Regions from separate parts of the Micromonospora sp. WMMD812 genome, predicted to be linked through region 1. Evidence: predicted binding sites of a transcription regulator. Region 1 holds the regulator's gene; each other region holds the start of a gene.
What was found. The regulator HrcA, encoded in region 1, represses chaperone genes, less so after heat shock. The targets are predictions, from matches to a motif close to GGTTNGCACNCTCNNNNNGAGNGTGCNAACC.
Positions count from the first base shown of each region.

Region 2: a site for HrcA is predicted at 2,839-2,869, ahead of groES (co-chaperone GroES). Genes of this name have one in related genera too.
Region 3: a site for HrcA is predicted at 5,437-5,467, ahead of O7603_RS18085 (FmdB family zinc ribbon protein). Genes of this name have one in related genera too.

Region 1 covers NZ_CP114904.1:6,044,531-6,053,817, reverse strand. The annotation lists gene O7603_RS28060 (16S rRNA (uracil(1498)-N(3))-methyltransferase) at 1-189, opposite strand, end outside; gene dnaJ (molecular chaperone DnaJ) at 302-1,447, opposite strand; gene hrcA (heat-inducible transcriptional repressor HrcA) at 1,507-2,529, opposite strand; gene O7603_RS28045 (DUF4870 domain-containing protein) at 2,776-3,420, shown strand; gene hemW (radical SAM family heme chaperone HemW) at 3,457-4,680, opposite strand; gene O7603_RS28035 (enoyl-CoA hydratase-related protein) at 4,700-5,509, shown strand; gene O7603_RS28030 (SDR family oxidoreductase) at 5,610-5,939, opposite strand; gene O7603_RS28025 (hypothetical protein) at 6,098-6,961, shown strand; gene O7603_RS28020 (phytanoyl-CoA dioxygenase family protein) at 7,179-8,084, shown strand; gene O7603_RS28015 (MOSC domain-containing protein) at 8,258-8,896, opposite strand; gene O7603_RS28010 (hypothetical protein) at 9,018-9,287, shown strand, end outside.
Region 2 covers NZ_CP114904.1:5,469,675-5,478,961, forward strand. The annotation lists gene O7603_RS25370 (sugar ABC transporter substrate-binding protein) at 1-595, opposite strand, end outside; gene ybaK (Cys-tRNA(Pro) deacylase) at 898-1,380, opposite strand; gene O7603_RS25380 (methyltransferase domain-containing protein) at 1,388-2,638, opposite strand; gene groES (co-chaperone GroES) at 3,004-3,318, shown strand; gene groL (chaperonin GroEL) at 3,388-5,034, shown strand; gene O7603_RS25395 (molybdopterin-dependent oxidoreductase) at 5,164-6,867, shown strand; gene O7603_RS25400 (WhiB family transcriptional regulator) at 6,991-7,374, opposite strand; gene O7603_RS25405 (LuxR family transcriptional regulator) at 7,627-8,454, shown strand; gene O7603_RS25410 (DUF5319 domain-containing protein) at 8,556-8,966, opposite strand; gene guaB (IMP dehydrogenase) at 9,233-9,287, shown strand, end outside.
Region 3 covers NZ_CP114904.1:3,942,927-3,952,213, forward strand. The annotation lists gene glp (gephyrin-like molybdotransferase Glp) at 1-1,024, opposite strand, end outside; gene O7603_RS18070 (UTP--glucose-1-phosphate uridylyltransferase) at 1,021-1,977, opposite strand; gene O7603_RS18075 (diguanylate cyclase) at 1,987-4,602, opposite strand; partial or broken gene O7603_RS18080 (5-formyltetrahydrofolate cyclo-ligase) at 4,688-5,299, shown strand; gene O7603_RS18085 (FmdB family zinc ribbon protein) at 5,494-5,841, shown strand; gene O7603_RS18090 (hypothetical protein) at 6,278-6,556, shown strand; gene O7603_RS18095 (hypothetical protein) at 6,564-6,737, opposite strand; gene O7603_RS18100 (hypothetical protein) at 6,855-7,190, shown strand; gene O7603_RS18105 (DUF2231 domain-containing protein) at 7,239-7,721, opposite strand; gene O7603_RS18110 (Fur family transcriptional regulator) at 7,918-8,346, shown strand; gene O7603_RS18115 (oxygenase MpaB family protein) at 8,379-9,278, shown strand.

The DNA.
Region 1 (9,287 bases):
GAGTTCCAGGCTGCCCCGGCCGACGGCGGTGACCACGGCGGTGGCGGTGCCGCCCCGGCCGTCGGCGAGCAGCAACTCCTCGCCCACCCGCAACCGCTGCACGGTCGCCGCGTGGTGCCCCTCGGGCCCGCCGAGGGTCAGCGAGTCGGTGGCGGGCAGCGACTCGACCAGGAAGAGCGGGGCGGACACGATCAACAGGCTAGCCGCCCCGGCACCGGCCGGGGCGGCGAGGCCGGATCAGGAGCCAGCCGGGACGACGAGGCCGCATCAGGCGTGAGGCCCGATCAGGCGCACGGCCGGATCAGGCGTGGCCGTTGAAGGCGTCGCGCATCCGGGAGAAGAAGCCGCCCTGCTTGGTCAGCTCGGCGACCTCCTCGCCCCGGGTCTTGGCGAACTCGCGCAGCATCCGCTCCTGGTCGGCGTCGAGCTTGGTGGGGGTGCGCACGTCGAGGTGCACGTAGAGGTCGCCCCGGCCGGTGCCGCGCAGATGCGGCACACCGCGGGCGCGCAGCCGCAGGGTGCTGCCCGGCTGGGTGCCGGACTTGACGTCGACCGTCTCCTCGCTGTCCAGCGTCTTGATGGTCAGCCGGGTGCCGAGCGCCGCCGCCGTCATCGGCACGGTGACCCGGCAGTGCAGGTCGTCACCCTTGCGCGAGTAGACGTCGTGGGGCCGCTCGTGGATCTCCACGTAGAGGTCGCCGGCGGTACCGCCACCCGGGCCGACCTCGCCCTGCTGGGCCAGCCGGATCCGCATGCCGTCCTCGACGCCGGCCGGGATCTTCACGGTCAGCGAGCGGCGGGTGCGCACCCGGCCGTCACCGGCGCAGGTGGGGCAGGGGTGCGGGATGGTGGTGCCGTAGCCCTGGCAGACGGTGCAGGGCCGGGCGGAGACCACCTGGCCGAGGAAGGTGCGCTGCACCGACTGCACCTCGCCGCGGCCGCCACACGCCTCACAGGTGGCCAGGTGGGTGCCGGCCGCGGTGCCGGCGCCGGCGCAGGTGGTGCAGAGCACGGCCGTGTCGACGGTGATCGGCGCCTCGACGCCGAACGCTGTCTCGTGCAGGTCCAGCTCGAGGCGCAGGATCGCGTCGGCGCCCGGCCGGGTACGCGGCCGGGGCCCGCGCGCGCCGCCCGCCGCGCCGCCGAAGAACGCGTCCATGATGTCCTGGAAACCGACGAACGGGCCGGCGCCGCCGGGGCCACCCGGGCCGCCGGCGCCACCGCCGCCCGGCGCGAGCGGGTCGCCACCCAGGTCGACGATCTGCCGTTTCCGGTCGTCCGAGAGGACCTCGTACGCGGCGTTGATGTCCTTGAACTTCTCCTGAGCCTCCGGATCCGGATTGACGTCCGGGTGGAACTGGCGCGCAAGCTTGCGGTAGGCGCGCTTGATCTCGTCGTCGGAGGCTTCCCGGCTCACGCCGAGGATGCCGTAGTAGTCCCTGGCCACTGCGTTCCGTGTCCTCATGTTTCGTGTCGCGTTGCGCCGGTCGTCGGCCTTGGCTGCGGTCAGTTCTGGGCCAGCAGGTCGCCCACGTAGCGTGCCACGGCCCGCACCGTGGCGATGGTGCCGGGGTAGTCCATCCGGGTCGGCCCCAGCACACCCAGGCCGCCGACGATGGTGGCCCCCGGGCCGTAGCCGGTGCTCACCACCGAGGCGGCGCGCAGGTTGTCGACCTCGTTCTCGTCGCCGATCAACACCCGGGTGGTGCTCGGCTCGGTCTCGCCGATGAGCTTGAGCAGCACGACCTCCTCCTCGAGCGCCTCGAGGATCGGGCGCAGCGAGCCCTGGAAGTCGAGCAGGCCGCCCCGGGTCAGGTTGGCCGTGCCGGCCAGCGCGATCCGCTCCTCGTGCCGCTCGACCAGCGTCTCCAGGAGGACCGTGGAGAGGGTCGCCATGGCCGGGCGCAGGTCGGGGGCGGCCTCGTCGACCAGCGCCTGCACCAGCGGCGGCGTGTCGGAGAGCCGGCTGCCGGCCAGCTTCTCGTTGACCACCCGGCGCAGGTCGGTGACGTCGTCGGCGAGGATCGGCGCCGGCATCTCGACCAGCCGCTGCTCGACCCGCCCGGTGTCGGCGATCATCACCAGCATCAGCCGGGTGGTCGAGATCGGCACCAGCTCCAGGTGCCGGACCGTCGAGCGGGCCAGGCTCGGGTACTGCACGACGGCGACCTGCCGGGTCAGCTGGGCCAGCAGGCGGACGGTGCGGTGCACCACGTCGTCCAGGTCGACCGCGCCGACCAGGAAGCGCTCGATCGCCCGGCGCTCGGCCGGGCTGAGCGGCTTGACCCGGGACAGCCGGTCGACGAAGAGCCGGTAGCCGCGATCGGTGGGCACCCGGCCGGCACTGGTGTGCGGCTGCCGGATGTAGCCCTCCTCCTCGAGCACGGCCATGTCGTTGCGGACGGTCGCCGGCGAGACCCCGAGCTGGTGCCGCTCGACCAGCGCACGGCTGCCGACCGGCTCCTGAGTGGCGACGTAGTCCTCGACGATCGCGCGGAGCACGGCGAGCTTGCGGTCGTCCAGACCCATCCTCCCCACCTCCTACGCGCATCGTCCGCCGCCCCTCGGGACGGCGGGCGACAATCCTGGCACTCGTCCGTAGCGAGTGCCAGTCTACGTCGGCGGGCCCGCCGACGCGATGATCAACGACGGACGGCGGGTGCGGCCCCGACCACGCCACTCCGCCGGTACCCGGACGATCCGGGCCGAACGGGCCGCCGACCCGGGCGGTGTCGCTCTGGTGCGGCGTTGCCGGTGGCCCCTACCGTGACGTTCATGACTGAACCACCTCGCCCTCCCGGCACGGGTGAACCCGGCGGCAACCCGCCGGAGCCGCACCCGCCGTCGGCAGTTCCCGGCCCGTCCGCCGCGGACGAGCCGCCCACCGCACCACTGTCCGGGGCCTCGGGCCCGGGCGGCTATCCCCCGCCCGGTGGCTATCCGCCACCCGGTGGTGACCGACCGCCGTCGGGCGGCTACCCGCCCCCAGGTGGCGGCACCCCACCGGGCGGCTACCCCCCGCCCGGCGTCGGCTATCCGACCGGCGGCGCCTACGGCGCCCCCGGCGGCGGGTTCGCCAACAACGAGGACAAGACCTGGGCGCTCGTCGCGCACTTCGGTGGCGCGGCTGGGATGTTCCTCAGCGCCGGCGTGCTCGGCTGGATCGCCCCGCTGGTGGCGATGCTGGCCCGGGGCAACCAGTCCCCGACCGTCCGGGCGCACGCCGTCGCGGCGCTCAACTTCCAGTTGATCTGGTCGATCGTCGGCCTGGCCGGCTGGGTGCTCGCCTGCATCCTGATCGGCTTCGTCGGGGTCGCGGCGGCGGTCATCCTCGGCACGGTCTTCGGCATCCTCGCCGGGATCAAGGCCAACGAGGGCCAGCTCTACCGCTACCCGATGTCCGCGAGCCTCGTCAAGTGATCCCGGCCGGCCGCTCCCCCGGCCGGTCGGGCACCCTCACGGCAGCAGGTCACGGACGACGGCGTCAGCGAGCAGCCGGCCGCGCAGGGTGAGCACGGCGCGGCCGGCCTCGTACTCGCCGGGGGCCAACAGCCCGTCGGACAGCGCCCGCGCGGCGCCGGCCCGCCCGGCCTCGTCCAGCACGTCCAGCGACAGCCCGGAGGCGAGCCGCAGCCGCAGCATGACGTCCTCCATGTGCGCCTCGTCCCGGGTGAGCACCTCGCGGGCCAGGCCGGGCGACGCCCCGGCCGCGAGCCGCTGGGCGTACGCGGTGGGGTGCTTCACGTTCCACCAGCGCACCCCGCCGACGTGGCTGTGCGCCCCCGGCCCGAGACCCCACCAGTCGGCGCCGGTCCAGTAGAGCAGGTTGTGCCGGCACCGGGCGGCCGGCGTACGGGCCCAGTTGGAGACCTCGTACCAGGAGAAGCCGGCCGCGCCGAGCGCGGTCTCCGCGGCCAGGTAGCGGTCCGCCGCCACATCGTCGCTGGGGTACGGCAGCTCGCCGCGGCGCATCCGGGCGGCCATCCGGGTGCCGTCCTCCACGATCAGGGCGTACGCGCTGACATGGTCGACGCCCGCGGCCACCACCTGGTCCAGCGAGGCGGCGAAGTCTTCGGCGCTCTCCCCCGGCGTGCCGTAGATCAGGTCGAGGTTCACGTGGTCGAACCCCGCGTCGCGCGCCTCCAGCGCGGCGGCCGTCGCCCGCCCGGCGCTGTGGGTGCGGTCCAGGATCGCCAGCACGCCCGGCGAGGCGGACTGCATGCCCAGCGAGATCCGGGTGTAGCCGGCCGCCCGCAGCGCCTTGAGCGACGCGGGCGTGACCGACTCCGGGTTGGCCTCGGTGGTCACCTCGGCGTCGGGCGCCAGGCCCCAGGTCCGGTCGATCTCGTCGAGGATCCGGGCCAGGTCGTCGGCGGGGAGCAGGGTGGGAGTGCCGCCGCCCACGAAGACGGTGTCGACCCGCTTGGGCGGGGTGTCGCCGAGCACCCGGGCGGCGAGCCGCAGCTCGGCCAGCACGGTGTCGGCGAACTCCTCCCGGCTCGCCCCGCCACCCAGCTCCGCGGCGGTGTAGGTGTTGAAGTCGCAGTAGCCGCAGCGGCTGGCGCAGAACGGCACGTGGAGGTACACGCCGAAGCCCCGCGCGCCGACCGCCGAGGTCGCCGCGGGGGGCAGCGATCCGTCGACGGGGACCGTCTCGCCATCTGGAAGCACGCCGGGCATGGCCACTAGTGTGCCCGGCATGACCTCTCCCGACGCGCTGGTGCGGGTCGCCACGGCCCGTGGGGTGACCACCCTCACCCTGGACAGCCCGCACAACCGCAACGCGCTCTCCACCCCGCTGATGACGCGGCTGCTCGACGGCCTGGCCGCCGCGGTCGCCGACGACGCCGTCCGGGTGATCGTGCTCGACCACACCGGTCCGGTCTTCTGCTCCGGCGCGGACCTCAAGGAGACGGCCGCCGCGTACGCGAGCGGGACGGTGCCGGCCGGCATGCTCGGCGACGTGCTGGCCGCGGTCTGGGAGTGCCCCAAGCCGGTGCTCGCCCGGGTCGCCGGGCCGGCCCGGGCCGGCGGCCTGGGCCTGATCGCCGCGGCGGACCTGGCGGTCTGCGCCGAGGAGGCCACGTTCGCGTTCACCGAGGTGCGGATCGGGGTGATCCCGGCGGTGATCTCGGCGACCGTGCTGCCCCGGTTGCACCCGCGCGCCGCGGCCGAGCTCTACCTCACCGGGGACACCTTCGACGGCCGGCGGGCCGCCGAGATCGGGCTGGTCACCGCGGCGGTCCCGGCCGACGCGCTGGACGACGCCGTGGCCCGGTACTGCGCCTCGCTCGTGCGGGGCGCGCCGGGCGCGCTCGCCGGGGCCAAGCAGCTGCTGCGCCGCCCCGCCGCCACCGACCTGCGAGCCGAGATCGCCGACCTGGCCGCGCTGTCCACCGGCTACTTCCTCTCCGAGGAAGGGCGCGAAGGCGTCCTCGCGTTCCGCGAGAAACGATTGGCTCGATGGGTGGCCGCTCTGGACGGTGGTTCCGCCGATCATTCCGGCTAGCGCGGGAACGCTGGTCATGCGGACCAGCACGGCTACGTTCGCTCCGGTCCGGCCGGCGCCACGCCGGTCGGGGCGCCGCCGGCGCGACTGACCTGCGCGTTCATGCGCCCGGCCGGACGGCGGCCGGGGCGCTCACCGAGCGGCGGCGTCCCGGCGTCCGGTGCCGCCACCAGGCGGTCGCGCCGCCGTCGACCGGGTAGTTGGCGCCGGTGATGTACGCCGCCCGGTCGGAGGCGAGGAAGACCACCAGCTCGACGACCTCCTCGGGACGGGCGAAGCGCTTCACGAGCTTCTTGCTGGTGATCGCGTCCCGGGCCGCCTGGTCGACGCCGAGGTCGCGCTCGCTCGCGGGGGTCAGGATGGGCCCGGGGCTGATCGCCACCGCCCGGATCCCGTGGGGCGCTCCCTCGAGGGCGAGCTGTCGCATCATGCCGATGAGCCGGACGGGAAGCGGTGCGGGCAGGTGAGACCGTGCCCGGAGCGGGAAACGTCCGGTCGGTACGGGCGCGACCCGGCCGGTCCAAACCGGTCGGACGACTCGGAAAGGCCGGCCGGGGACGTACTCTTGTCGGACTCGTCGAGCAGGGGGTGTGGGTGCGAACTCGGGCGGTCGTGGCGGGTGGCGTGGTTCTCGTCCTCTTCGCCGTGGTGGGTGTCCTGCTCGTCGTGCGGCGGCTCGGCAGCGAGCTGCGGCTGCCGACGGTCACCCGGAACTGCACGGTGCAGGCCGACGGCCGGGTGACGCTGGACCCCGAGCAGATGGCCAACGCGGCGACCATCGCGGCGATCGGCGCCCAGCTGGAGATGCCGGAGCGGGCCGTGGTGGTGGCGCTGGCCACCGCCTACCAGGAATCCGGCCTGCGCAACCTGGCCGGCGGCGACCGGGACTCGGTCGGCCTGTTCCAGCAGCGACCCAGCCAGGGCTGGGGCACGCCCGAGCGGATCCGCGACCCGCGGTACGCGGCCACCCGGTTCTACACGGCGTTGAAGAAGGTGCGCGGCTGGGAGCGGATGCGGGTCACCGACGCCGCCCAGCGCGTGCAGCGCTCCGCGTTCCCCGAGGCGTACCAGAAGTGGGCTGACGAGTCGACGGTGCTCACCCGGGCGCTGCTCGGAGACGTGACCGGGGCGGTGGCCTGCACGGTGGGGCGCACCCCGGCGATGCGCGGCGGAGCGGCGGCCGCCGCCCTGACCCGCAACCTGACGCTGGACTGGGGGCTGGCCAGCACCGCCGCGCCGGCGGACCTGACCGGGCTCACGCTGGCCACGAGCGACCAGCGCAACGGCTGGCGGTACGCGCACTGGCTGGTGTCGCACGCCCAGGACCACGGGGTGAAGCGGGTGCGCTTCGGCGACCTGGAGTGGACCGCCCAGGACGGCAGCTGGGCCGAGGTCTCCGCCGACCCGCAGGCGACCAACCGAGTGGTCGCCGAGGTCTTCGCCGAGGACTGATCGACCAGGATTTCCTTACCCCCAGTCACCGCACAATCCGTCAAATTTCCCAAAACCGGATCTTTGGCGCGTCTGCCTTCACCCAGCGCGATCGTCCCGCTGCCGAAGGTCCCGGCCTGGGTCCGACCCCCGATTGCGCCCTCCCCGACTCCCTGCTCCGCGAGTTACCATCGGCGGCCTGTGCCAGAAATGGGTTCCTCATGGGGAGGGGTACGACGTGGGTTTCGACTACGGCGGCCGGACCGGTTACGAACCGATCAGCGACACTGACCGCAAGGAGTTCCACGAGCAGGGCTTCCTGCTGCTGCGCAATGTCCTGACGGAGGACCACCGGGCGGCGCTGGAGGCCGCGGTCGACCGCGTCTACGCGGAGGAGAAGGCGAAGGGCAACACCACCAAGGACGGCACCCTGCACCTGCTGGGCTTCCTTGAGCGGGACGAGCTCTTCGGCGAGCTGCTCACCCACCCGATCGCCTTCCCGTATATGTGGGGTCTGGCCGGCTGGAACATCTACACGCACCACAACCACCTGGACGTGACCCCGCCGGCGCTCGAGCCGGAGAAGCCGTACTGGGGCTGGCACCAGGACGGGTACCGGCAGAACTCCGACCCGGAGACGATGGACCCGAACCTGCCGCGGCCGATGTTCTCGCTGAAGGTCGCCTACGTGCTCTCCGACCTCTCGGAGAAGGGCCGTGGCGCCACCAAGGTCATCCCCGGCAGCCACCTGTGGAACTCGCTCCCCCGGCCGAGGGACCTGAGCGTGCACAACCCGGACCCGGAGGGCACGGTGGAGATCACCGCCAACCCCGGCGACGCGTTCATCTTCGACCGCCGCCAGTGGCACTCCCGGTCGACGAACCTGTCGAGCATCACCCGCAAGATGCTCTTCGTGGGCTACACCTACCGGTGGATCCGCCCGCTCGACGAGCTGCACCCCGACAAGGACGGCGAGTGGTACCGCAACCGCACGCCGGTGCAGCGCCAGCTTCTCGGTGAGGGCACGCACACCGCGAACTACTGGGGCATCAACTGGGACGGCTACATCGACGACGAGATCCCGCTGCGCAAGGAGCTCAAGCAGCGCGATCTGCTGGACCGCAGCATCCCCTGGCTCCGCTGAACGGGTAGGAAGGGCTCCCGCTGTCGCCTCGCGCGACGCGGGAGCCCTTTCTCGTCCCCGCACCCTGGCCGGTTCGACGACCGGTGCCCGACCCGGCGAACCGTGCGCCCTGGCCCCGCGACGGCACGCCCGGCCCGGGGGCGGGGTGGCTGCGCCGCCCGCCGAACGGTTCGCTAGCGGCCGGCGAGCCGGCGGCGTGCCTTCTCCCGGATCGACTCGGGCAGGTCGGGGGCCTCCAGCAGGCGGGGCAGCAGGTCCGGCTCCAGGCTCGTCGCCCGGAACACCTCCCCGATGGTCACCCCGTGCGCGGGCCGCTCGACGATCTCGACCGGGTCGCCCGGGCCGACCTCGCCCTCCCGCAGCACCCGCAGGTACGCTCCGGGCAGCGCCCGGGCGGTGAACCGCTTGATCAGGTCGGGCATGCCCCAGAAACCGGCGAAGGTCGTGCACGGCGTACGCGGCTTGGTCACCTGGAGCAGGGCGGACCCGACCAGCCACTGCTCGCCGATCACCGCGCCGGTCACGTCCACCGCGTACGTCGTGAGGTTCTCGCCAAAGCCGCCGGGCGGCACGGGGCGGCCCAGCTCGCCGGACCACCAGCCGGCGTCCTCCTCGGCGTAGGCGTAGACCGCCTGGTCCGGGGTGCCGTGGTGGGCCCGTTCACCGATGAAGTCACCGGCCACGCCGTCGAAGCGGATGAGCACCGGCCCGTCCACCGGCCGCTTGTCGATGCCCGTCCGGCCGCTCGCGTCGCCGGCCCACTCCGCCTCGGTGACCACGCCGAGGTTCACCGCTGCCACTCTGCCCGTCATGGCCGCCAGCCTAGTTCGCGGGTCATCCCGCCGTCGATCGGGAAAGTACTTGCCTGCATGGAAAGTGAGGTGTTTACTTTCCATGCAGGCAAGTACTCTCCCACTCCTCAAGGAGGAAGCCATGTCGGAGCCGGCTCTCACCCCTGCCGCGGCCGCCGACGCGCTGGCCGAGATCCACGCCCGGCGCGACCAGGCGATCAGCGCGACTCTCGTCCCGGCGTGGTACTGGCCCGCGCTGGGCGTGCTGATCGTCGCCTTCACCGCCGCCGTCGAGACGGAGCGGCCGTGGCTCGTCGCGGCCGGTTCGGTCGGGTACGCCATCGGCCTCAGCGCCCTGGTCGCCTGGGTCGCGCTGCGGCACCGGGCGCAGGTGCGCACCTCGCTGCTCGGG
Region 2 (9,287 bases), 570 kb from region 1:
ACTCCTTCGAGTCGAACTTCGGCTTGAGCACCGAGTCGTACCCGTTTTTGAAGAGGGTCGCGTTGTTGTCGGTCGGCGAGCCGTTGAGGTAGGCGATCGACGGGTTCTTGGCGGCCTTGTCGGTCAGGCACTTGACCAGGCCCTCGCCCTGAAGCTTGCCGACCGCCTCGTTGTCGAAGCTGACGTAGTACTCGGCCGAGCCGCCGAGGGTCAGCCGGTCGTAGTCGATGGTCGCGACGCCCTGGGACTTCGCCTTGTCCAGCACGGCCTTGCCGGTGCCGGAGTCGAGGTTGACGATCATCAGGGCGGTCACGCCGTTGGTGATCATCTGGTCGGCGATGGTCTGGAAGGCGGTCTTGTCGCCCTGGGCGTTCTGGATGTCGTACTGGACGCCGGCGGCCTTGAAGGCCTCCTCCAGGAACTTCCGGTCCGCGCCCTCCCAGCGGGCGGAGGACTTGCTGTCCGGCAGGATCACGCCGATCTTGGGGGTCTTGTCCGCGCCGGCCTCGCTACCACCGGAGTCGTCGCCACAGGCGGCCATGCTGCCGGTGGCCAGGAGGCCCACGGCGGCGAAGGTGAGGAGCCCCTTACGCATGTGCAGGGTCCTTTCGGGGTGGGGGAAGGTGTTTGTTTTGTTGTGTCCGGCAACGTATTCCGGCGCCGATGTGGGGCACAAGAGTGCCGAGGTGGCGAGTTTGTTGGCGGCGGTAACAATTCAGCAACGTGGCCGTCACTCCCAGGTCACCGAACGAGAAAACGCTCTCCGGTCGCCACATCCGTCCCGGAAAAAAGCGCCGGCCTCAGCGTGAAATCTGGCGGTGACCGGCGTCACGAGCCGGAGGGCGTCCAGCGCCACGACACTATCCACAGTGGAGTCGCACGGTGCGGGGGAAAGGGTCAGCGGGCCGCGACCGGTGCCGTGCGCGCGTCGGTCAGCGCGACCAGGTCGGCCGGGGCGAGTTCGAGTTGGAGGCCACGCCGGCCGGCCGAGACGTAGACGGTGGGGAAGTCCAGCGCCGAGGAGTCGAGGACGGTGGGCAGCCGCTTGCGCTGGCCCAGCGGGCTGATCCCGCCTCGGACGTAGCCCGTGGCCCGCTCGGCGACCGACCGGTCGGCGAGCGCCGCCCGCTTGCCGCCGACCGCCGCGGCCAGCGCCTTGAGGTCCAGCTCACCGGTCACCGGCACCACCGCCACGGTGAGCGCCCCGTCGACGTCGGTGACCAGCGACTTGAACACCCGCTCCGGCGGTACGCCGAGGGCCGCCGCGACCAGCGCTCCGTAGTTCGACGCGCCCGGGTCGATGTCGTACGGGTGGGTGCGGTGGACGATCTTCCGCTTCGCCAGCAGCGCCGTCGCTGGTGTGCCCTGTCCCGCCACGATCGACAACCTAGCCCCGCACCGGCTGGCACACCAGCACGGTGGGCGCACCGGCCACCCGGGTGAGCACCAGGCTGGCCGCCGCGTCGCCGGCCAGCCGCAGGTCCCGTCGGAGCTGCTCCGGGGTGAGCGCCGAGCCGCGCTTGAGGATCTCCACCCGGCCCACGCCACGCTCCCGGAGCAGGGCGCGAAGTCGCTTCAGCGAGAACGGCAGCACGTCGGTGACGGCCAGACAGCGGGTGTACGGGCTCTCCGCCGGGGTGTCGGCGTAGAGGTAGGCGATGCTCGGGTCGGCCAGGGTGGCGTCGAGGCGGTCGGCCAGTTCGGCGACCAGGTGGGCGCGCACCACCGCCGGGTCGGGGTCGTGCACGAAGCGCCGCACCGGCCCGACCGGCGCTTCGCGGTCACCGGTGCCGGTGAGCTGGTGGGCGTTGTCCGGCGACCCCTCGCGCAGCAGCGTGGACGGCGACCCCTCGCGCAGCAGCGTGGACGGCGACCCCTCGCGCAGCAGCGTGGACCGGCGGGGCACCTCGGCGAGCCGGCCGCACCAGAGCGCCGCCTCGACCAGGTCGCCGTCGACGCTGACCCACTCGGCCTCGGCGCCGTCGGGGATGAGCCCGTGGTCGAGGCCGGGCGCCACCTTCACCACCGTGCGCGGCACCCGTTCGGCCAGCCCGGTGACGAAGTCCCACGGCGGCGAGTAGGCGTTCGGGTCGAAGATCCGGCGGCCGGTGCCGGCGGTGCGCCGGGCCGGATCGCAGAAGACCGCCTCCACCCGGGTCACGTCGAACGCGGTGGCGTCCCCGCACTCCACCGTGAAGAGGTCGGCCAGCCCGGCCGCCTCGGCGTTGGCGGCGGCCATCGCCGCGGTCACCTGGTCGGCCTCCACCCCGTACACCCGGATGCCGGCGCGGGCGGCGGCGAGCGCGTCGGCGCCCAAGCCGCAGCCGAGGTCGGCGAGCGTGCGCACCCCGGCGGCGCGCAGCCGCTCGGCGCGCCGCGTCGCGACCACGCCCCGGGTCGCCTGCTCCAGGCCGGCCCGGGTGAGGAACATCCCGGCCGCCGCCGGCCCGAACTTGGTCGCGGCCCGCCGGCGCAGCTCCGACTGGGTCAGCGCCGCGGCGGCCAGCCCGGCGGGCACGCCGGCCGACCGCAGGGCGGACGCCGCGGCCAGTGGATCGCCGCCGGCCACCCGGGCCGCCGCGGCGAGCGCGGTCGCCCCCTCGGCGGTACGCAGGGCGGCGAGCTGGTCGAGATCCACCCGCCCATTGTCCGGGCTCGACCAGGGTGCCCGGCCCGGGGTGTCGGGGTGCGGAGCAGCCCGGCCGGGCTGTGGGGGTGCGGGGCGTCCGGCCGGGGTCGGGCTGGGGCGCCCGGCCGGGTGCCGGCGGAGCTGTGGCGACACGGAGCCGGGCCCGTTGGCACTCTCCTTGACGGAGTGCTAGCCACGGAATAACCTGCGATTAGCACTCTCACCCTGAGGGTGCCAGCTTCCGGGTCCCGCGACCCGGGCGCTGAACGCCAGGCGGACCGGCACCCGCGACGACGGCCCCGCCCGGTGGCATGTGGCAGATTGACGCTGGTCGGCCCAGTCGACCGGCACAGAAACCAGTACCCCAGGAGGGTATGCCCGTGACTACCGCGACCAAGGTTGCGATCAAGCCGCTCGAGGACCGGATCCTGGTCCAGGCGAACGAGGCTGAGACCACCACGGCGTCGGGCATCGTGATCCCCGACACCGCCAAGGAGAAGCCGCAGGAGGGCACCGTCCTCGCTGTCGGCCCGGGGCGCGTCGACGACAACGGCAACCGCATCCCGGTTGACGTCAAGGTCGGCGACACCGTCATCTACTCGAAGTACGGCGGCACCGAGGTCAAGTACGCCGGCGAGGAGTACCTGGTGCTCTCCGCCCGCGACGTCCTCGCGGTCATCGAGAAGTAAGCAACCGATCAGTGTCGGTGCCCCGGTCCGGCTCGCCGGGCCGGGGCGCCGTCGCTTGAAGGGACATTCATGGCGAAGATCCTGAGCTTCTCGGACGACGCCCGGCACCAGCTGGAGCACGGTGTCAACGCCCTCGCGGACGCGGTCAAGGTCACCCTCGGCCCGCGCGGGCGCAACGTCGTCTTGGACAAGAAATTCGGTGCGCCGACGATCACCAACGATGGCGTGACCATCGCCAAGGAGATCGAGCTCACCAACCCCTACGAGAACCTCGGCGCGCAGCTGGTCAAGGAGGTGGCGACGAAGACCAACGACGTCGCCGGCGACGGGACCACCACCGCGACCGTGCTGGCCCAGGCGATGGTCCGCGAGGGCCTGCGCAACGTGACCGCCGGGGCCAACCCGGCCGGCCTCAAGCGGGGCATCGACGCGGCGGCCGCCAAGGTCTCCGAGGCGCTGCTCGGCCGGGCCGTCGAGGTCGCCGCCAAGGAGTCGATCGCGCACGTCGCGACGATCTCCGCGCAGGACGCCACCATCGGTGAGCTGATCGCCGAGGCGATGGAGCGGGTCGGCCGCGACGGTGTGATCACCGTCGAGGAGGGCTCCACCCTCACCACCGAGCTGGACGTGACCGAGGGTCTCCAGTTCGACAAGGGCTTCATCTCGCCGAACTTCGTCACCGACGCCGAGGCGCAGGAGTCCGTCCTCGAGGACGCGTACATCCTGATCACCACGCAGAAGATCTCCGCGATCGAGGAGCTGCTGCCGCTGCTGGAGAAGGTCCTCCAGAACAGCAAGCCGCTGCTGATCATCGCGGAGGACGTGGAGGGCCAGGCGCTCTCCACCCTCGTGGTCAACTCGATCCGCAAGACCCTCAAGGTCTGCGCGGTCAAGGCCCCGGGCTTCGGCGACCGGCGCAAGGCGATGCTCCAGGACATCGCGATCTCCACCGGCGCCGAGCTGGTCGCCCCGGAGCTGGGCTACAAGCTCGACCAGGTCGGCCTGGAGGTGCTCGGCACCGCCCGGCGCATCGTGGTCGACAAGGAGAACACCACGATCGTCGACGGTGGCGGCCAGTCCTCCGACGTCGCCGACCGGGTGGCCCAGATCCGCAAGGAGATCGAGGCCTCGGACTCCGAGTGGGACCGGGAGAAGCTGGCCGAGCGGCTGGCGAAGCTCTCCGGCGGCATCGCCGTGATCAAGGCGGGTGCGGCCACCGAGGTCGAGATGAAGGAGCGCAAGCACCGCATCGAGGACGCCATCGCGGCGACCAAGGCCGCGGTCGAGGAGGGCACGGTGCCCGGCGGCGGTGCCGCCCTGGCGCAGATCCTGCCGGTGCTCGACGACGACCTCGGCTTCACCGGTGACGAGAAGGTCGGCGTCTCGATCGTGCGCAAGGCGCTGGTCGAGCCGCTGCGCTGGATCGCCCAGAACGCCGGCCACGACGGCTACGTCGTGGTGCAGAAGGTCGTCGGCAAGGAGTGGGGCCACGGCCTCGACGCCGCCACCGGCCAGTACGTCGACCTGGCCAAGGCCGGCATCCTGGACCCGGTGAAGGTGACCCGCAACGCGGTCTCCAACGCCGCTTCCATCGCCGGTCTGCTGCTCACCACCGAGAGCCTCGTGGTGGAGAAGCCGGCCGAGCCGGAGCCGGCCGCCGCCGGCGGGCACGGCCACTCGCACGGCCACGGTCACCAGCACGGCCCGGGCTTCTGACGTAGCTCGTTCGCCCGGTCGGGGCGCACCGCCAGCCGGCGGTGCGCCCCGACGCGTATCCGGCGAAGGTCATTACCGGTCGCTGACGTCACTACCGGCCGCCCGGGCCGATCGGAAACACTGGGGCCCATGAGCACCACCACGCGCCGGTACGGCGCCCTGGCCGGGATCACCGCCGCCACGGTGGCGATCGGCACCGCCGAGCTGGTGGCCGTGCTGACCGGCCCCCGATCGGCACCGCTGGTCGCGGTCGGCGGCGTGGTCGTGGACACCGTTCCGGAGCCGCTCAAGCAGTTCGCGATCGACCTCTTCGGTCGGCACGACAAGCTCGCCCTCCTGATCGGGACGGCGCTGCTGCTCGCCGGCTTCGCCGCGTTGTTGGGCGCGCTCTCGGTGCGCCGGCTGGCGGTGGGCCTCGCCGGGATCGCCGGCTTCGCCGCGCTCGGCGTGGCCGCCGCCCTGACCCGAGCCGGCGCGGACGCCCTGGACGCGCTGCCCTCGCTGGTCGGCGGCGGGCTCGGCGCGATCGTGCTGTGGGCGTTCGTCGCGGGCCCGCTGGAGCTCGACCCGTGGCCGTGGACCCCGCCCAGCCCGGGCCGCCGGCCCGTCACGCCCTTGTCAGCGGCGAGGCCGGGCGAGCCGATGGTCCCGCCGCTCGCTGGGGACGAGGGTGCCGCCCGACAGGAACCCGGCAACCCACCGGCCGCGCCGGCCCACCCCGGCGCCGGACCGGCGGCCGTGGGGGTGTCGCTGGAGAGCACCGACCCGGAGTCCCGGCGGCGGTTCCTGACCGGGACGGGGGTGCTGCTCGGCGCGGCGGCGGTGGCCGGCTTCGGCGGTCGCTGGCTGGCCGGTCGGCGCGGGGTGTCGGCGGCCCGGGACGCGGTGGTGCTGCCCGCTCCGGCCTCGCCCGCTCCCGCGGTGCCGGCCGGGGCCGACCTCTCCCTCACCCAGCTCGCGCCGTACGTCACCTCGAACTTCGGCTTCTACCGGATCGACACCGCCCTGGTGGTGCCCCAGGTGGACCCCGAGACCTGGCAGTTGCGCATCCACGGCCGGGTGCGCAACCCGATCACGCTCAGCTTCGCGGACCTGTTGGCCCGGCCGATGGTGGAGCGCTACGTCACGCTCGCCTGCGTCTCCAACGAGGTCGGCGGGGACCTGATCGGCAATGCCCGCTGGCTGGGCGTACCGATCCGGGACCTGCTGGACGAGGCGGAGCCGGAGGAGGGGGCGGACCAGGTGGTGGGCCGCTCGGTCGACGGCTGGACCTGCGGCACCCCGACCGCCGCCCTGCGCGACGGGCGGGACGCGCTGCTGGCGGTGGGGATGAACGGCGAGCCACTGCCCGTGGAGCACGGGTTCCCGGTCCGGATGGTGGTGCCCGGCCTCTACGGCTACGTGTCGGCCTGCAAGTGGGTGACCGAGCTGGAGCTGACCGGCTTCGCCGACTTCGACGCGTACTGGGTGCCGCGGGGGTGGTCGGCCCAGGGGCCGATCAAGACCCAGTCGCGGATCGACACGCCCCGCGCGCGCAACCGGCTGACCGCCGGCCGGGTGGTGGTGGCGGGGGTGGCCTGGGCGCAGCAGCGGGGCATCCGGCGTGTGGAGGTACGCGTCGACGACGGTCCGTGGCAGGAGGCCGAGCTGGCCCCGACGGTCTCGGTGGACACCTGGGTGCAGTGGTCGTGGAGCTGGGACGCCACGCCGGGCGAGCACCGCCTCCAGGTCCGGGCCACCGACGCCACGGGCGAACCACAGACCGAGCGCGAGCAGGACGTGGCACCCGACGGCGCCACCGGCTGGCACACGGTCAGAGTGCGCGTCACCTAGCCCCCATTCTCTCCCCGGTTGATCATGAGGTCTGCGGCAGATCCGGAGATCGAAGACGCCGCAGACCTCATGATCAACGGGATGGGGCAGGTGGGGGCGCGGTTCCGTGGGGTTGGGGTGCGCTCAGGCGACGTTGCGCTGGGCCGGCACGGTCGACTTGTGCGGGCGGCCCAGGCGGGCTTCCAGCCGGGCGACGTCGACCCGCGTCTGCCGCCGGTCGGCCAGGTCCTCCCAGCCGATGGCCAGCAGCCGCAGCCGCTCGGACTCGCTGAAGCCGCCCCAGACGCCGTACGGCTCGCGGACCGACAGCGCATGGGCGGCGCACTCGGCCCGCACCGGGCAGGCGCGGCAGACGGTCTTGGCGGCGGACTCGCGGCGCAACCGGGACGAGCCCCGCTCGCCGTCGGGGTGGAAGAACTGGGCGCTGTCGCGGCCCCGGCAGGCGCCGAGTCGCTGCCAGTCCCAGAGATCGACGATGGGTCCGGGCAGTCTACGTACGTTCGACATCAGCACCCCTCCTCCCGCGCGGCACCGCGAGATACTTGTGGCCGGCTTACGGGCGGCGGGCCGCACAGGCGCACCGTTCCCGGCCTGGGTCTCCCGGTACCCGGGCTTTCCTGCGCTCACACGTCTTTGATCGAAAACGTCGGACAACTTGCGGCATATGCCCCATCTGTCGGAAAAGTTCGGAGGATTGCCGGGAACCTCCTCCCCAGCCGACCCCGTCATGGTCTGCTCGTTGGCGGAGAGGAGAGCACAGTGCGTAACGTTCTCGTGTGCGTCCGGACACCGCTCGCGGCGCAGCACCTGACCTCCGCGGCCGCCCGGTTGGGACTGTCCGCGGTCGTCCGTACCGCGGTCTCCGATCCCGAGGTGATGCTGCGTCTCGCCGAGCGCCAGCCCGACGTCATCCTGGCCGACACCGCCCTCACCCGGCCGGACAGCGCCGGTTTTGTCCGCCGGGTGCTGGCTCGCGCGCCACAGGCCGCGGTGCTGCTGTTCGGCGCGGAGGAGTCCGAGGCGGCCGCTGCCACCATCAGCGCCGGCGCCCGGGGTTTGATCCAGGGCGCCGACCATGACCTGACCAGCGCGGTCGCCAAGGCGCTGCTGCTGCTCTCCGCCCCCGGCCGGGCGGCCCGGCACCGGGTCACCGACCCGGCCCGGAACACCGCGGCGGTAGGCGGACCGAACCGCCCCGCGCAGGCCGGCCGGCCCTCCGGAGAACCGGGCGCCGGCTGGACCGCAGGCACCGAGGAGGAGCCGGGCGGCGGACCGGCGATGGTGCCGGTGCAGCGCGGCGACGACGGACCCGAGACGGGCGGTGGCGAGGCCGAGGGAGCGCCACCGGACGGGCAGCGGCCGGCGGCGAACGTCCGGGCCGCCCGGGCGGCCATCGGGCTGACCGAGCGCGAGCTCCAGGTGCTGCTCGGCATGGCGGAGGGCAAGAGCAACGCCGAGATCGGCCGTGAGCTGTTCGTCTCGGAGGACACCGTGAAGACGCACGCCCGCCGGCTGTTCCGCAAGCTCGGCGCCCGCGACCGGGCGCACGCGGTAGCCGCCGGCTTCCGCGCCGGCCTGGTGGCCTGACGACTCCGACCGGCCCGGATACCTCCGGCCGGGCGGGCGGGCGTCGCACAGCGCGGGTGTCGGCGGGACCGCCCGTCTCGCGGGGTGCGCGCCGGCCGGGGTCACGTCCCGGTGCCGGGCTCCTCGTCGTTGCCCTCGGTCAGCGTGTCGTGCACGCCGTCGGCGTAGCCGCGCGCGTATTCCCAGGTGACGTAGTGGTCCGGGTCGGGGTCGTACGCCGGCTCGTGCACGCGGGGCCGACCCGAGCTGAGCAGGTGGCGCAGGTTGCCCCGGAGCAGGTCCCAGTCGAAGTAGTGCGGCTCCCGGCAGTCCTCGCACTCGATCACCAACCCGCGGACCCCGATGGGCGCCAGCAGCGCCTGGTAGATCTCCAGGTCGGCCAGGTCCTCCAGGACGTCCTGCCGCTCGACGTCGGTCAGCGGGTCGAGCGGTGCTTCGTCGCCCGGATCGTGCAGGCCCGCGGCCGGGTCGGCCGGGTCGCCGTTGAACGGGTCGATGGGCTCCTCGTGCACTCCCTCACCGTAGACCCAACGGCGCGGCGACGCCCGCCCCCGCGCGCGGGCCGGCCCGCCCGGCACCCGCGTGCCGGCCCGCCCGCGGCCGCACCCGCGCCGGCCCGTCGTCCCCGGCGCGCCGGGGACGCGGGTCACTCGGCGCGACGCGACGTGGGCTCGCCCCGCACGCTGGGTACGATGGGAGGAGCGCCGCGTGCGGCGCTCCTCCGGTGCCCACCGCGCCACCTCGCTGAAGCCGAACCGAACAGCTCAGGGGAGCAATCGTGGAAAATTCGCCCAGCAGCGCTCGTCCGACCGGCGCCGACCACGGCGAGCTGG
Region 3 (9,287 bases), 2.1 Mb from region 1:
CGGCCAGCAGTTGGATCGCCGGCCGGGCCAGCACCTCGAAGCCGATGAGGGCCGCACCGGGGTCGCCGGGCAGGCAGACGACCGGCACCTCCTCGGCCCCGACGGTGCCGAACCCGAGCGCGGTGCCCGGGTAGAGCGCCACGTCGGTGAAGGCCACCGGCCCGGCCCGGCCGCCCTCCCGACGGGAGAGGATCCGCCGGACCATGTCGCCGGGGCCGGTACCGGTGCCACCGGTGGTGATGATGAGGTCGGCGCGCAGGGTCTGGTCCTCCAGCAGCCCGCGCAGCCCCTCCGGGTCGTCGTCGCAGATCCCGACCCGGTACGCCAGCGCGCCCGCCTCGACGGCGGCCGCGGTCAGCGCGTGCGAGTTCGCGTCCACCACCTGGCCGGGCTGGCTCCCCCGGCCCACGTCGACGAGCTCGTCGCCGGTGGCCACGATGACCACCCGCGGGCTGGGCCGCACCACCACGTGCCCGATACCGGTGGCGGCGAAGACCGCGACCAGCGCCGGGGAGACGTACGTGCCGGCGCGGGCCAGCACGGTGCCGGCGGGCACCTCCTCGCCGGCCCGGCGGAGGCCGTACCCCCGCTTGGGGGTGCGGTAGATCTCCACCGCGGCCATGCCCTGGTCGGTCCACTCCACCGGGACCACCACGTCCGCGGCGACCGGGAGCGGCGCCCCCGCGGCGACCGAGAAGCACGAGCCGGGGGTGAGCCGGACCGGTCGCCAGCTCGCCGCGCCGAGGTCACCGACCACATTGAGGCGTACGGCCCGCCCGCCGGCGGCCCGGCCCGCGCCGGAGATGTCCTCCCAGCGGGCCGCGTACCCGTCCACCGCCGCCTGGTCGAACGCCGGGAAGGCGTGCGGCGCGACGACGTCCTCGGCGAGGACGTTGCCGTACGCCTGGGTGAGGTCGAGGTCGAGCGGAGGCAGCGCGCGTAACCTGCGCAGCACGCTGCCCAGGTAGTCGGCGAGCGGCGTCAACTCGTTCGCGGCCGCCTCGGCGTCGGCCGTCGCGGTCATGTACCAGATCCACCCGACGCGTCGGAGTTGACGAAGTCGACCAGCCACTTGCGGAACTCGGCGCCGAGGTCGTCGCGCTCGACGGCGATCTGCACCACCGTCTGGAGGTAGCCCAGCGGCATGCCGGTGTCGTAGCGGATGCCCCGGTAGACGATCGCGTGCACCGGCGTGCCCTCGGTGCGCAGCAGCTCCATCGCGTCGGTCAGCTGGATCTCGCCGCCGCTGCCCGGCTCGGTACGCCGGATCGCGTCGAAGATCGTCCCGGGCAGCACGTACCGGCCGAGGACGGCGAGGTTGCTCGGCGCGTCCTCCGGCTTGGGCTTCTCCACCATGCCGGTGACCTTGACGACTTCGCCGATGTCGGTCAGCTCCGCCTCGGCCGGCTCGACCGAGGCGATGCCGTACCGCTTGGTCTCGGCCGGGTCGACCTCGAAGAACGCCAGCACCACGCCCCCGGTGCGGGCCTGGAGCTCCAGCATGGCCGGCAGCAGGGGCTGGTCGAGCTTGACGAACTCGTCGCCGAGGAGCACCGCGAAGGGCTGATCGCCGACGTGTGACTCGGCGTACCCGACGGCGTGGCCGAGGCCGAGCTGCTCGGGCTGCCGGACGGTGTAGATCTCGGCCAGCTCGCTGGGGCGCTGCACTGCGGCCAGGATCTCCGGCTTGTTCTCCAGCCGGGCCTCCAGGTCGGGACGGCGGTCGAAGTGGTCCACCATCGAGGTCTTACCCCGTCCGGTGATCAACAGCACGTCGTTGATGCCGGCCTGGGTGGCCTCCTCGACGATGTACTGCAACACCGGCCGGTCGACCACCGGCAGCAGCTCCTTGGGCACCGCCTTCGTCGCCGGCAGGAACCGGGTGGCCAGACCGGCGGCAGGGATGACGGCCTTGACCGCGTGAGTACGGCCGGTCGCGGCGGCCGTACCTGAGGAGTTCGCTGAGTGCACCGACATGCCGCGAGACTATCGGCCACGGCTCTGCCGCGGCGGGTGTGGCCCGGAAGACGCGCCGCCGCCCGGGGTCGAACGCGGGGAACCGGGCCCGGCCCGGGCGACGTCCGGGCCGGTGAGCGCCGGGCCGAGCGAGTCGTCGGTGGTCTCGACCTCGGCGGGCGCCGGTTCGACACGCGCGGTGACCTCGGCGGCGCACGCCGCGGGAACCTCGGCGCGGAGCGGCACGGCCGGCTCGGGCCGGGTCGACGCGGCCGGTTCGGATCGGGTCGACGCGGCCGGTTGGGATCGGGTGGGCACGGCGGGTTCGGGCCGGGTGGGCACGGCGGCACGGCCGGCGCGGGGCAGGCCGTCCGGCGGGCTCATCGCGCCCGCCGGCACCGGCAGCTCGCGCGCGAACAGCGCCCGGCGCGGGCTGACCCGGTAGGTGTCCCGGCCGGCGGCCTTGGCGGCGTACAGCGCGTCGTCGGCGGCGTCCAGCACCTGCTGGCCGGTGCTGGCGTGGTCGGGGTAGACGGCGATGCCGATGGAGACGGTCACCCGGATCGGCACCGGGGAGCCGGAGTGCGCCTCGACCGGGACGGAGGTGTCCCGGATGGCCGCGCCGAGCCGCTCCGCGACGATCGCCGCTCCCCGGGCGTCCGTCTCCGGCAGCAGCAGGACGAACTCCTCCCCGCCCTGCCGGAAGGCCAGGTCCACCTCGCGGATCTCGCCACGGACCCGGCGGGCGAACTCGGCCAGGACGGTGTCCCCCGCCGCGTGCCCGTAGGTGTCGTTGACGTCCTTGAACCGGTCCAGGTCCAGTGCAAGCACGCTGAGCATCCGGCCGAAGCGGCTCGCCCGCTCCACCTCCCGCCGGATCGACTCGCGCAGGTAGCGGTAGTTCCACAGCCCGGTCAGCGGATCGGTGAGGGACAGGCGCTGCGCCTCCTCGTGCACCCGGACGTTGTCCACCGCCACCGCCGCATGACCGGCGAAGGTGCGCAGGGTGACCAGGTCGTCGTCGTCGAACTCGTCCGCGCCGAGCCGGTCGTAGAGGGCGAGGACGCCGAGGGTCGCCGGGACGCCCGCCTCCCCGCCAATCCCGAAGCCGACGCCGCCGGGCAGCTCGGCGGTCGGTGTGTCGTCCGCGCCGTACCCGGCGCCCGCCGTGGCCGCGCCGGCCGGACCGGGTACCGCGTCCACGGGCGGGCCGACCGGGCCGGGCACCGCCACCCCGTCGGCCGTGCCGCGTCCGCCCGTCGCGGCGGGCCCGTCCGCCGGACCGGCCCCGGCCGGGACGCCGGACGAGCCGAGCCCGGCCGAGCCGAGCCCGGCGGGGGCGGCGAACGGGACCGCGACGTACGTCCGGCAGCGCGGCTCCCCCGGCGGCACGTCGGCCGGTTCCATCCGGCCGCACCGCGGCTCGCCCGTGGCCGCGACCGCGCCGAGCACGCCGCTGCCGACCGGCACCCGTAGGGTCGTCGGGGCCTCCCCCTCGGGCCAGCGCCCGTCGAGACCCTCGGCGCACTGCGCCACGAGCAGCCCGCCGGAGTCGACCAGCAGCACCGCTCCGGCCCGGGCGCCGGTCGCCGCGATCGCGCTGTGCAGGATCACCCGCAGGATGCGTTGCAGGTCGTGGGTGCTGGCGAGGGTGTCCCCCAGCACCGCCAGGTGGCCGCGCAACTGGTCCCGGCTGCTGGTCAGTGCCGTCACGTACGAGCCGGTCTCCCGGGTCATGCGGTTGAAGGCGCCGGCGAGCCGTCCCACCTCGTCGCGGGTCCGGACCGGGACGCGGGCGCTCAGGTCGCCGTGCGCGACCCGGTCGGCCGCGGCGGCCAGCTCGACCAGTGGCCGGGTGGTGACCCGGGCGAGCCGCCAGGCGGCCAGCACGGCGAGCAACGCGGCCAGCACCACGGCGGCGACCAGCGTGGTGTGCAGCCCGGGCGGCTGGTCGCTCGGCACGGAGAGCACCAGCGGCAGCGGCTGGGTGGACGAGGGCCCGATCCGGCGTACGTACCGACCGTCGTCGGTCTCGCTGACCTGCTCGCCGTCGAGCGTGCCGGCGGCGGCCAGCACCGCGTCGCGTACCTCCCTCGACTCGGTGGTGTGGGTGACCCGCGCGGGCCCGGTGCCGTCGTCGAGGAGGGTGACCGCGACGCCGGTCACCGCGGCCAGCCGGGCCACGAAAGCCGGGTCGACCGGTTGCGCCGCGGTGACCGTGCCGAGCGTCGTGCCGGCGCGGTCCCGCAGGTCGACCCGGGCGGTCAGCGCCCCGACCGGGCCGTCAGCGGGTGCCGGGCCGGCGCACTCCTGCCACGGCGTCGCGGGCGGGCCGGGCGTGGCGTAGGTGATCTCGCCGACCGTGTCCCGCACCACCACCGCGGCGGCCAGGCCCCGGCTGACCACCTGGCCCGCGGTGCCGGCCCGGTCACCGGCGGCGAGCGCGACCGCGTCGGCCGCGGCGCGCAACTGCTGGCAGAGGGCGTCCACCGAGGTACGCACGGTCGCCGCGGCCACGGCCAGCCGCTCGGTGGAACGGCCGCGGTCGACGGCGTCGACGGTCGAGGCGACGAAGAGGGCGCCGAGCAGGACCGGGCCGAGGACGACCGCGAGGAAGGCCGCCGTCAACCGCCCGCGTAGCGTCACTCGGTTCCCCCCGGAAGTTCCGCCTCCGATGCTGCGATGCTGACACAGAGCAACCATGGGAGAGGCGTTGCGTCAGGAGTGTTGCGTGCCGGAATTTTCTGATGAAGCGGAAGTGACCCATGTGGCGAAACGCGACATGCGTACGGCTCTGCTCGCCCGCCGGCGGGAACTGAGCGCCCGGGCCCGGGCGGCGGCCGCGGCGCGCGTCCAGGCCGAGCTGGTCGCTCTGGTACACCGGCTGCGCCCGGTCCGGGTGACGGCGTACGTGCCGGTCGGCTCCGAGCCGGGCGGGCCGGAGCTGCCGGAGGCGCTGCGCGCCGCGCTGCCGCCGGGCGGCGAGTTGCTGCTGCCGGTGCTCCGCCCCGACCTGGATCTCGACTGGGCCCGCTACGACGGGGCCGACTCCCTCGCCGCGGCCGGCCGGGGGATGCGTGAGCCGACCGGGCCGCGGCTCGGGGTGGGGGCGATCACCGACGCCGGGCTGGTGGTGGTTCCGGCGCTGGCGGTCGACCGGCGTGGGATTCGGCTGGGCCGGGGCGGCGGCTCGTACGACCGCGCGCTGGCCCGGGTGCCGGCACCGACCCTGACCGTGGTCCCGCTGCACGACGGGGAACTGGTCGCGGCGGTGCCGGCCGAGCCGCACGACCGTCCGGTACGCGCGGTGGTCACCCCCACCGCCGGGCTGCGTACGCTGGACGCCGCCCCGCCGTCCCTGCCACGTGTGGGGGGTGCGTCCGGCGGGTCCGGTGCGTCCGACGAGGCTGCCGCGCCGGGTGCGCCGCCGAGTGTCGCGCCCCACACGTCCGCTGGACGAACCCGGGGCGCATGACGCACCATTGGCACTCGAATGCGCTGAGTGCCAACCGGCCGAGTCCAGAACCGGAGGAGAACGTGCCCACGTACCAGTACGCCTGCACCGCGTGCGGCCACCAGCTCGAGGCGGTGCAGTCCTTCTCCGACGCGCCGCTGACCGAGTGCCCGGCGTGTGAGGGGCGGCTGCGCAAGGTCTTCAACTCGGTCGGCATCGTGTTCAAGGGCTCCGGCTTCTACCGCACCGACTCCCGGTCCTCCGGCGGTGGCGACACCGCGTCGAACGGTGGCGCCGCCAAGCCCGCGAAGTCCGAGTCGTCGTCCGGCTCGACCACGTCGACCACCACGTCCACGTCGTCGTCGAGCGGTTCGTCCAGCGGCGGGACGACCAAGGCCCCGGCCGCCAGCGGCTCCAGCTCCGCGTCCTGACCTCGGGGCTCCCGCCGTCTAGCACAGCGGGACAGCGCACGGGAGTTGTCCACAGGGCGGGCCGTTGTCCACAGCCCGTCGCTACCCGGCCGGGCCGCCGGCCCACCAGCCCGTAGCGTGCCGCCCATCGGGTGCCGCTTCGGCGCCCGGCCGAGGGCGGGAGGCGTGTGATGGCCGGCGGAGGCACGGGCAGGGCAGGATCACTCCGCCCGGTACGCCGGCCGCACCTCCCGCGCGGCAGCGCACTGCTCCGCGCCAGCCTGGTCGCCGTGCTGCTCGGTCTCGCCGCAGTCTTGCTGCACACCCCGCCCGGCTGCCCGCCGACCCCGGTGGCCGCGCCGACGGCGTCCCCGGCCGCACCGGGCGCGGCCAGTGGCACGGACAAGGTCGCCGGGCCGGAGCCGGTCGACCGGACCGGCGCGGCGGACCGCTGCCGTTGCCCGCCGGCGCGGTGGGCGTCCCGGTCCGCCTGGCCGAGCCGGCCGCGCTCGCGGTGGTCCGGCGGGGCGCCCGGGTCGACCTGCTCGCGGTGCCGGCCGGCGGTCGCCCCGCCGAGGCGAGCCTGCTGGCAACCCGGGCGCTGGTGCTCGACGTGGTGGGCGCCGGCGCGACCGACGGCTCTTCCGCGCTCTACCTCGCCCTCGCTCCCGACCAGGCGCAGCGCACCGTCGGCCAGCCGGAGGGCAGCCGGTTCGCCGTCGTCGTACGCGACTGAGGGTCCGTCAGTCCCAGTGCGGGGGGCGCTCGGCGAGCAGCCAGTCGTCGTTGCCGCCGGTCCGCTCGCCCCAGCCGCGGTCGGTGTCGTCGGCCGTCTGCTCGGGCAGCACCTCGAAGTCGTCGCTCAGGTCGACCGTGCGGTTCTCGTCGCCGCCGAAACCCGGGTCCTTGGTGCTCACGACCGGCAAGGGTAGCGCAGGCCCGTCCGCCGCCCCGGCCGCCGAGCCGGTGCGCCCGGTCCGGCGACGGCCGCGTCCCCCGGTGAGCGGGCCCTGGCGTTGGTAGCGTCGGACGGCGTGACGAACCCCACCGGCGGCAGTTCCCCGGACGACTACTGGCGGCGGCCACCGGCCGGCAGCGAGGGGCTGCCCGACCAGTCCGCGGCCCCCACCGGCGGCAGCGGGGCAGCTGGCGGCTACACCGGGCCGCCACCGAGCACGCCGCCACCGGCCGGTTGGCGGCCACCCGTACACCTGCGCCCGGCCCCGCCGCGGAGCCTGCCGCCGCAGGACATGGCCGCGCTGGACGCGGCGGAGCAGCGGGCGCAGCGGGTCACCTACGGCTTCGGCGCGCTGGCCGGGGTGGTGCTGGTGATCCTGGTCTGCGTGCTCTGTTCCCGGATCATCTTCTGAGCGCCGGCCGGCCGCCGCTCGAGGAGGCCGGTCCGGCCGGCAGGGCGGTCAGAGCGTGGTGCCCCAGACGGTCTCGGCGCCGGAGTGCCCGGTCAGGAAGACGTAGACCAGCGAGGCGATCGCGAGCGCGACCACGGCGACCGACAGGACCGGGGTGACCAGCGGCGGCAGCTTCGGCACCCGCCGGTGCCCGCTCGTCGCGACCAGCAGCAGGAGGACCACGATGCCGAGCGGGAGGACGAGCCGGAACAGGATGTCCCCGTACCGGGAGTGCTCGAAGATCTGATCGAGAATCGGCCCCTGGAAGCCCCGCGCCACCAGCGCGTCGGTGAGGGCCTCACCGGACTGGATGGCGACGAACGCGGTCAGCGGCGCGAGCACGGCGAGGATCCCCACCGCCCAGTCCAGCCGGGGCCGCCAGCGGGGCAGCCCGACGTACGCCACGGCGAGCACCGCGAGCAGCGGCACGAACACCACGACCGCGTGCACCACCAGGACGTGGACCGGCAGGCCCTGGATCTGCTCGAACATCGGCACCTCCGGAAGGATCTCGGTTCGCGGTCAGCCAGCCTACGGTTCGCCGGTCCGCCCGCCCAGGCTCTCGTCCGGCTACACGCAGGCCGTCCCGGTCCGGTTCAGGGGCCGGAGCCGGTGTCGGGCTGTGGTCGGGGCCACGCCTCACCGTCGGAAGGTTGTCGACGCAGGTCGCGCGTGCTGTCATTGGCGCATGTCGAACGGCGAGGAACTGCTCCGGTCGAGGGGCCTGCGGGTCACCCGGCCGCGCCTCGCCGTGCTGGACGTGCTGGCCGCGGGCGGCCACCTGGAGGTCGACGAGATCACCCGCCGGGTGCGGGAGCGGCTCGACTCCGTCTCCACCCAGGCGGTGTACGACGTCCTCGGCGCACTGTCCCGGGCCGGCCTGTCCCGTCGGATCGAGCCGGCCGGCAGCCCTGCCCGTTATGAGGCCCGCGTCGGCGACAACCATCACCACGTCGTCTGCCGGGGCTGTGGCGAGATCGCCGACGTCGACTGCGCCGTCGGCAGCGCCCCCTGCCTCGACCCGAACGTCTCGCACGGCTTCGAGGTCGACGAGGCGGAAGTGACCTTCTGGGGGCTCTGCCCGACCTGCCAGGCCCGCCGCACCGCCGACGAGTGACCCGCGCCGCCGGCGCATGGCACTCTTGGTCGGTGGACTCCGATGACCTAGGCCTCTTCGGTCCGGGTTCGGTCACGTGGAAGCTGCACGAGGAGCCGATCCTGATCGTCGCCGGCCTCCGCTCGCTCTACCTGCAGGCGCTGCATCCCCGCGCGATGGCCGGCGTGGCGCAGAACAGCAACTACCGCACCGACGCCTGGGGTCGCCTGGTCCGCACCGCCAACTACGTCGGCACCACCGTCTACGGCACCACGGCCGAGGCGGAGGAGGCCGGTCGCCGGCTGCGCCGCCTGCACGCCCGGCTCCGGGCGACCGACCCCGTCACCGGCGAGCAGTTCCGCATCGACGACCCGGACCTGCTCCGCTGGGTGCACGTCACCGAGGTCGAGTCGTTCCTGGACACCGCCCGGCGCGCCGGCCTGCCCCTGACGCCCGCCGAGGCGGACGGCTACTACACCGAGCAGCGCCGCGCCGCCGCCCTGGTCGGCCTGGACCCGGCCACGGTCCCGGGCACCGCCGCCGAGGTGGCGGACTACTACCGGACGGTCCGCCCACAGCTGCGGATGACCCGGGAGGCCGCCGAGACCGCGCTCTTCCTCACCGCGCCGCCGCTGCCGTGGAAGCTCAGCCTGCCGGCCCGGCTCGGGCTCACCCTAGGCCCGCCACGGTGGGCGTACCTCGGCATCGCCGGCACCGCGCTCGCGCTGCTGCCGGCCTGGGCCCGCCGGATGTACGGCGGACTCGGGTTGCCCAGCACCGCCCTGTCGGCTGATCTGACCGTGCGGACGCTGCGGCTGGCCCTCGCCGCGCTGCCCCGCAACTGGCGGGAGGGGCCGTTGCAGCAGGCCGCGAAGGCGCGCGCCGCCCGCCGCACCGCCGCACCGGCCGAGCCGGATGCCGAAAGGCACGCCGGAAGCCTGGCCCAGCCGTAGACCGACTCG